2 regions of the Variovorax sp. 10L421 genome follow, and region 2 is predicted to be linked to the other one. Evidence: riboswitches for the same ligand, from Rfam matches in the RefSeq annotation. Region 2 holds a riboswitch; the other holds the start of a gene.
What was found. A riboswitch is a leader RNA that binds a small molecule or an ion and turns the genes downstream of it on or off. The one in region 2 is predicted to bind S-adenosylhomocysteine.
Positions count from the first base shown of each region.

Region 1: it holds a riboswitch for S-adenosylhomocysteine, as region 2 does, so the genes downstream of both, ahcY (adenosylhomocysteinase) here and metH (methionine synthase) in region 2, are expected to answer to the same signal.

Region 1 is NZ_JBFTJJ010000008.1:110,583-114,751, reverse strand. Features, by position in the region: gene metF (methylenetetrahydrofolate reductase [NAD(P)H]) at 1-436, opposite strand, end outside; gene AC1DFC_RS13355 (TlyA family RNA methyltransferase) at 447-1,241, opposite strand; gene ahcY (adenosylhomocysteinase) at 1,252-2,691, opposite strand; S-adenosyl-L-homocysteine riboswitch at 2,757-2,825, opposite strand; gene AC1DFC_RS13345 (hypothetical protein) at 2,974-4,169, shown strand, end outside.
Region 2 is NZ_JBFTJJ010000027.1:57,902-62,070, reverse strand. Features, by position in the region: gene AC1DFC_RS25295 (SH3 domain-containing protein) at 1-611, shown strand, start outside; gene AC1DFC_RS25290 (LysR family transcriptional regulator) at 624-1,550, opposite strand; gene AC1DFC_RS25285 (PACE efflux transporter) at 1,653-2,090, shown strand; S-adenosyl-L-homocysteine riboswitch at 2,157-2,232, shown strand; gene metH (methionine synthase) at 2,312-4,169, shown strand, end outside.

The DNA of each region.
Region 1 (4,169 bases), on a different contig from region 2:
CGGGCGAGCGTGCCTGCGGATGGACCTCGGGGTAGCAAGCCACCTCGATGTGGAAGTCGCGGCCGGTCTCTTCGCGGATGAAGGCAACGAGGTCGCTCGCGTACAGGAACTCGCCGCCCATGCCATAGCCGCTCGGCAGGTCACCGCGCAGGGCCACGAGGCGCTTGACGCCCATGGCCTTGAGTTCGGCGAGTTGCTCGCGCACCGTGGCGCGGGTGGCGCCGATGCACGAGAAGTGGCTCGCAGCGTCCACGCCTTCGGACAGGATCTCCTGCACCGCACCGAAAGTGCCCTGGTGCGTGGAACCGCCCGCGCCGTACGTGACCGAGCAGAACTGCGGCTTGCGCACATACAGCTGCTGGCGCGCGGCGCGCAGCTTGACCGCGCCCTCGGGCGTCTTGGTCGGGAAGAATTCGAAACTCAACGGAAGGCGCACCTGCGTCTCCTTAGGAACCGTCGTTAGCGCCGTGAACAGCGCGAACGGCGTGAATGAAAAACTCGCGGTTGCCGTCGCCCCCGGCGATCGGGCTGTCGAACCATTGCAGCACCCGCAGGCCCAGCGCCTTGCAGGCATCGTGCAAGCGCTTCTCGACCACCGCGTACATCGACTCGTCGCGCACGATGCCGCCCTTGCCGACCTGGCCGGGCTGCAGCTCGAACTGCGGTTTCACCAACATCAGCAGGTGGCCGTCGTCGGCCAGGAACTCGACGACCGCCGGCAGCACCAGCGTGAGCGAGATGAACGACAGGTCGCCGACGATCAGGTCGAAGCGTGGATCGAATGGTTCCCCGCCCTCTTCCTGCAAGTCGTCAGCCGAGAGCGCGCGCGCATTGACGCCTTCGATGGGGACCACGCGTTCGTCCTCGCGCAGCTTCGCATGCAGCTGCCCGTGGCCGACATCCACGCCGACCACTTTGGCGGCGCCGCGCTGCAGCAGGCAGTCGGTGAAACCGCCGGTCGACTGGCCCACGTCGAGACACACTTTGCCGGAGGGATCGACACCGCTCACGGCAAGCGCGCCTTCGAGCTTGAGCCCGCCGCGCGACACATACCGGGCCTCGGCCGCATCGACCAGCTCGAGCTCGGCCGATTCGGGCACGTCGTCCTTGTTTTTGGCGACGGAACGCCACGCGTCGCTGGTGCCCGCGTCGCGCCATCGCAAGCCGCCGGCGATGAGCCGCACAGCCTGCGAACGCGACGCGGCCAGGCCGCGCTCTACCAACAGTTGATCGGCGCGCATGCGCTGTCGATCAGTAGCGGTACGTGTCCGGCTTGTACGGACCGTTCTTGCTCACGCCGATGTAGGCGGCCTGCGCGTCCGTCAACTCGGTGAGCATGGCGCCGACCTTCTTCAGGTGCAGGCGCGCGACCTTCTCGTCGAGGTGCTTGGGCAGCACGTAGACCTTGCCGGCCTGGTAGGCGTCGGGCTTGGTGAACAGCTCGATCTGGGCGATGGTCTGGTTCGCGAACGACGACGACATCACGAAGCTCGGGTGGCCCGTGCCGCAGCCCAGGTTCACGAGGCGGCCCTTGGCCAGCAGGATGATCTTCTTGCCGTCCGGGAAGGTGATGTGGTCGACCTGCGGCTTGATTTCTTCCCACTCGTACTTCTCGATCGACGCGACGTCGATCTCGTTGTCGAAGTGGCCGATGTTGCAGACGATGGCCTGGTCCTTCATCTTGACCATCGTGTCGTGCGTGATGACGTCCTTGTTGCCGGTGGTGGTCACGAAGATGTCGGCCTTGTCGGCGGCGTATTCCATCGTCACGACCTTGTAGCCTTCCATCGCGGCCTGCAGCGCGTTGATCGGGTCGATCTCGGTCACCCACACCTGCGCCGACAGCGCGCGCAGCGCTTGTGCCGAGCCCTTGCCCACGTCGCCGTAGCCGGCCACGCAGGCCACCTTGCCGGCGATCATCACATCGGTCGCGCGCTTGATGCCGTCGACCAGCGATTCGCGGCAACCGTACAGGTTGTCGAACTTGCTCTTGGTGACCGAGTCGTTCACGTTGATGGCGCGGAACAGCAGCGTGCCCTTGGCGCTCATCTCGTTCAGGCGGTGCACGCCGGTGGTCGTCTCTTCGGTCACGCCGATGATCTCGGCCGACTTGCGGGTGTACCAAGTGTTGTCCGCGGCCAGCTTGGCCTTGATGGCGGCGAACAGGATGCGCTCTTCCTCGCTGGTCGGGTTGGCGAGCACGCCCAGGTCCTTCTCGGCGCGCTGGCCCAGGTGCATCAGCAGCGTGGCGTCGCCGCCGTCGTCCAGGATCATGTTCGGACCTTCGCCCTTCGAGCCCTTGGGGCCGAAGTCGAAGATGGCGTGGGTGTAGTCCCAGTAGTCCTTCAGCGACTCGCCCTTGATGGCGAACACCGGCGTGCCCGCAGCGGCGATGGCCGCGGCGGCGTGGTCCTGCGTCGAGAAGATGTTGCACGAGGCCCAGCGAACGGTCGCGCCCAGGGCTTGCAGCGTCTCGATCAGCACGGCCGTCTGGATGGTCATGTGCAGCGAGCCCGTGATGCGTGCGCCCTTGAGCGGCTGTGCCTTCGAGAACTCCTCGCGGATGGCCATCAGGCCGGGCATCTCGGTTTCCGCGATCTTGATTTCCTTGCGGCCCCAGGCAGCGAGGGACAGGTCGGCAATCGCCTGGTCGGCGGTCGAAACGGGGGTGGGCTTGAGAACGGCGCTCATGGGAACTCCAACAAAACTGGTTTGAAAGATGCCACTGCCTACGGGGAAAGACTCACCGCGAGAACAGCGGGTGAGCGTGGTTGCGATGTGGTCCGAGCCTCACGCCTGGCGGCGCTGCAACGCTCCTCGGAACGGCGGATTGTAGACGGGGCGGCCGGTCCTGCAAGGCGATAGAGGTTTGTCGGGATTTTCACAATCGCGCAGTAAAGACACTCTGTTACGATAAATCGAGGATTGCAAGCGGAGGGCTTGCATAGAACAAACACCAACAAGGGAGTCGCCATGAGGTCTCGGACACAAGTCCTGGTTGCATGTCTGGCCGGCCTGCTGGCAGCCTGCGGCGGAGGTTCCGGCGGATCAGCCTCAGGCGGCCTCGGCGGCGCCGGGCTGTCGTCCGGTTCTTTGAAGACCGATACCGCATTGCAGGCGGTGAGTTCCGCGGAGGCCGAGCCTTCGCTGATCGCAGAAGGTGTCGACCCCAACACACCGAAGCAGGCGCGCCTCGACCTCTCCGGGCGAGCACCGGGCGATGCGCGCAACGGCGTCTACCGCATTTACGCCGCCAACGGCTCACAGCAGATGCTGTCGATCAATTTCGACACCATGAGCTACACAGTGACCGACGGCACAGGCGATGCGACCTCGGGCAGTTTCATCAACGACGTCGCCGAGACCGGCACCTACGTTTTTCTGAACAGCCGAGTGGCCGGCAGCGTGAACAATGCGCGCTTTCGGATTGCGCAGGACGTGGTGGTCGGTGGCTTCCCGTTCGCTGCGCCTTACTCCAATCCGGCGACCTACGCCGTTCAACCGTTCCTCGCAGTCCGTTCCTTCGTGACCGATGCGGCGCAACTCGATGGCACGTACAACCGCTTCGGCATCAGCCGCAGCAGCCTCGGCGTTGCGGACTCCCAGATCCTGCAATTAAAGATCTCGCAGAGTGGCCGTCTGCTCGAGATGTGCTTCGACAACGCCATCAACCGGATCGAGAACTGCCCCCAGTCTTCGAAACGGTCGTACACCATCACGGCGGATGCTTCCGGTCTCTGGCGTGGCACGAACCCGGCCGACACCACCGACCAGCAGACCTTTCGCATGGCGCGTATCGGTGACCAGAACGTCTATCTCACCGCCGGGACGTCGTTCAGCCCGTCCAACCAACAGGCGCTGCGCATCGGCCTTCAGGATTCGACGGCATGGCCCGCCAGCCGGGCAATCGGCTTGTCGACGGAAAAAACCTGGGGCGTAAACAATCTGAGCAGCGCGCTGTCGACGCGCCGGAGCATCACGCCGGACGGCGTTTTCGGCACCCTCGAACTGCCCATCACCACGATGGGAGGAGGACCTGACGGTATCCGCGGACTCAACCTGTCCGGCGACCATAAATACTACGTCATGCAGAACGGCCTGCTCTCCGTGATCGTCGGAACACGCAACGCCAACACCCAGGGCTACATCCAGATCAATCTGCTCGACAC
Region 2 (4,169 bases):
GCGCCGGCCCCTCGGGCGACTATCCGCTGGTGGCGCGGCTCGGGCCCGGCCAGCCGCTCGACGTGATCGGCTGCACCAGCGGCTATGGCTGGTGCGACGTGGTGCTGCCCGACGGCGGGCGCGGCTGGGTGTGGTCGCGCAGCCTCGACTACGCCTACCAGGAGCGGCGCGTGCCGCTGGCGACCTACGGCGCGGTGATCGGCGTGCCGATCATCAGCTTCGCGATCGGCAGCTACTGGGCCAGCTACTACCGCGACCGGCCGTGGTACGGCGAGCGGCGCTGGTGGGGCGGCCGCCCACCGCCACCCGTGGCGGGCTGGCGTCCGCCGCCGCCAGCCAGGCCGGCGTGGCAGCCGCGTCCCTGGCAGCCTGGCCCCGGGTTCCGGCCATCGGGCCCTGGATTCCGTCCGCCGCCGGACCCCGGCATCAGGCCGCCGCGGCCGCAGCCGAGCTTCCGTCCGGGGCCGGCGCCTGGCATGCCGCATTCGCATCCCGGGGGTGGCGGCGGACGACCGCACGGGGGTGGCGGTCATGGCGGGGGTGGCCATGGCGACGGGCACGGGGGTGGTCATGGCGGTGGCCATGGCGGCGGCCGCGGCCACGACCGCTGAAGAGGCCGGCAGCTAGTTTCCGCCGGTCTTGGGGCTGCACTCGCCGGGGGCTACCCGGTCTTTCCCTATCAGCGCCACGAAGCGCTGGGCTCCCAGCCCAAGTGGGCGCTCACGTGACCATACGACGTCCACCCACAGGTCCAGCCCGTTGCTGAGGTTCTCGAACGGAATCTCGACCAGCGCCCCGGCCGCCACGTGCGGCCGCGCGAAATTGCGTGGCAGCCAGCCCCAGCCCAGCCCGGCGGTGATCAGGCTCAGCGCGGCCAGCGCGTTGTCGGTGCGCCAGACGTGGCGCGCGAACACGAAGCGCGGATCGCTGTTGGCGAGGTCGCGGCCGGCCACGACGATCTGCCGGGTGTTCGTCAGGTGCTCCTCACGCAGCCGGCCGCCCGGCGCCGCGAGCAGCACCGGGTGGTCGGGCGCCATCACAGCCACCATCAGGTCGCTGCCGACTTCCTGGAAGCCTTCGCGGCCGTCGAGGCTCGGGCGCTCGAACACCAGCGCCAGCTGCGCGCGACCGCTGTGCAGCAGCGCCAATGCATCCGCTTGCGGGGCCGCCAGCACCTCCACCTGCAGCAGCGGGTGTTCGCGTGCCAGTTCGGCCAGCGGGCCGCTCCAGGGCGCGGCCAGCAGTTCGGGCGCGATGGCCAGCGTGAGCCGGTCTTCCAGCCCCTGGGTCAGCGCCAGCGCCTGCACCTGGAGCTGCCCGAGTTGTGCCGCCAGCAGCCGCGCCTGAGGCTCCAGCGAACGTGCCGCGGCCGTGGGCTGGGGCTCGCGGCCGCTGCGGTCGAACAGCGGCAGGGCGAGTTCGGCCTCGAGGTTGGCGATGGCCATGCTGACCGCCGATGGCACCTTGCGCAGCGCCCGCGCCGCGGCAGAGAAAGAACCGTGGTCGATCACGGCCAGGAAGACTTCGATGTTGTCGCTGGAGAAGGCCATGGCGCCCGATCTTTCAATAAAACTGAAACAAGTTAACTTTTTATATCAGCGGGTGACACATAAAGTCCAGACATCGCAGCCACGAACCAGGAGAAAAGCGTCATGCAGGGCATTCAGCGTCGCATCGTCTACATCACCCTTTACGAAGGCATCGCCATCGTCGCCGCCAGCGCCGGGCTGGCCTTGATGACGGACGCCGGCCTGGGCCATTCCGGCGTGCTGGCGGTGGCCGCCTCGGTCATCGCGGTGATCTGGAACCTGGTCTTCAACGCGCTCTTCGAGCGCTGGGAGTCGCGCCAGGCCGTGCGCGGGCGCAGCGTGCGCCGCCGCGTCGCCCATGCCATCGGCTTCGAGGGCGGGCTGATCGCCTTCCTGGTGCCGATGTTCGCCTGGGGCCTGGGCGTGTCGCTCTGGCAGGCGCTGGTGATGGACCTGGGGCTGGTGGTGTTTTTCCTGGTCTACACCTTCGTCTTCAACTGGGCTTTCGATCGCGTGTTCGGCCTGCCGGCTTCGGCCATGGGCGAGGCGCAACCCGCCTGAGCCGGCGGGCGGGAGCGGAAACGGGGGCTTTTACCTTGGCCGGTTGAATCGACCTAAAATGCGCCACTTCCCAAGGAGCGTTGCAGCGGTGGGCCTCGCAGGCCGGCCGTCAGGCTTGGGGCGACAACGACGCTCGCCTGTCCGACTCTTCCGCAGGTGAGGCCATGTCCCAGATTCCCGCTCCAGCTACCCCCGATTCCGCCCCCGTTGTTCCCCCGCCCATGAAGCTGTCCGGCCTCGAACCGGTCGCCATCGGAGCGGGCACGCTGTTCGTCAACATCGGCGAGCGCACCAACGTCACCGGCTCCAAGGCCTTCGCGCGGATGATCCTGAACGGCCAGTTCGAAGAAGCCCTGGCCGTGGCGCGCCAGCAGGTCGAGAACGGCGCGCAGGTGATCGACATCAACATGGACGAGGCCATGCTCGACAGCAAGGCGGCGATGGTGCGCTTCCTCAACCTCATCGCCAGCGAGCCCGACATCGCGCGCGTGCCGGTGATGGTCGACAGCTCGAAGTGGGAGGTCATCGAGGCCGGCCTGCGCTGCATCCAGGGCAAGGGCATCGTCAACTCCATCTCCATGAAGGAGGGGGTCGACAAGTTCAAGCACGAGGCCAAGCTCGTGAAGCGCTACGGCGCCGCCGCCGTGGTCATGGCCTTCGACGAGAAGGGCCAGGCCGACACCTACGAACGCAAGATCGAGATCTGCGAGCGCGCCTACCGCATCCTGGTGGACGAGGTGGGCTTCCCGCCCGAGGACATCATCTTCGACCCCAACATTTTCGCGATTGCCACCGGCATCGAGGAGCACGACAACTACGCGGTCGACTTCATCAACGCCGTGCGCTGGATCAAGCAGAACCTGCCGGGCGCCAAGGTCTCGGGCGGCGTGAGCAACGTGAGCTTCAGCTTCCGCGGCAACGACCCGGTGCGCGAGGCGATCCACACCGTGTTCCTGTACCACGCCATCCAGGCGGGCATGGACATGGGCATCGTCAACGCCGGCATGGTGGGCGTGTACGACGACCTCGAACCCGAGCTGCGCGAGCGCGTCGAGGACGTGGTGCTGAACCGCCGTCCCGACGCTGGCGAGCGCCTCGTCGAGGTGGCCGAGACCGCCAAGAGCGGTGCGAAAGACGACAGCAAGAAGCTCGAATGGCGCGGCACGCCAGAGAACCCGGTGCCGGTCAACCAGCGCCTGTCGCACGCGATGGTGCACGGCATCACCGACTTCATCGTGGAAGACACGGAAGAGGCCTACCAGCAGATCCTTGCCAAGGGCGGCCGCCCGCTGCACGTGATCGAAGGGCCGCTGATGGACGGCATGAACATCGTGGGCGACCTGTTCGGCCAGGGCAAGATGTTCCTGCCGCAGGTGGTGAAGTCCGCCCGCGTCATGAAGTCGGCCGTGGCCCACCTCATTCCCTACATCGAGGAAGAAAAGCGCCAGGACGAGGCCGCGGGCCGCGACGTGCGCACCAAGGGCAAGATCATCATCGCCACCGTGAAGGGCGACGTGCACGACATCGGCAAGAACATCGTGACCGTCGTGCTCCAGTGCAACAACTTCGAAGTGGTGAACATGGGCGTGATGGTCCCGTGCCACGAAATTCTTGCGAAGGCGAAGGTCGAGGGTGCGGACATCGTGGGCCTGTCGGGCCTGATCACGCCGAGCCTCGAAGAGATGCAGTACGTGGCCGGCGAGATGCAGAAGGACGACCACTTCCGCATCAAGAAGATTCCGCTTCTGATCGGCGGCGCCACCACCAGCCGCGTGCACACGGCCGTGAAGATCGCGCCGCACTACGAAGGCCCCGTGGTCTACGTGCCCGACGCCTCGCGCAGCGTGAGCGTGGCGCAGTCGCTCCTGAGCGATCAGGCCACCGCCTACATCGACGAGATCAACGCCGACTACGACAAGGTGCGCCAGCAGCACGCCAACAAGAAGCAGGTGCCCATGTGGCCGCTCGCGAAGGCACGCGCCAACAAGACGCCCGTCGATTTCGCGAACTACCTGCCGCCGGTGCCCAAGTTCATCGGCCGGCGCGTGTTCAAGAACTTCGACCTCACCGAGCTGGCCA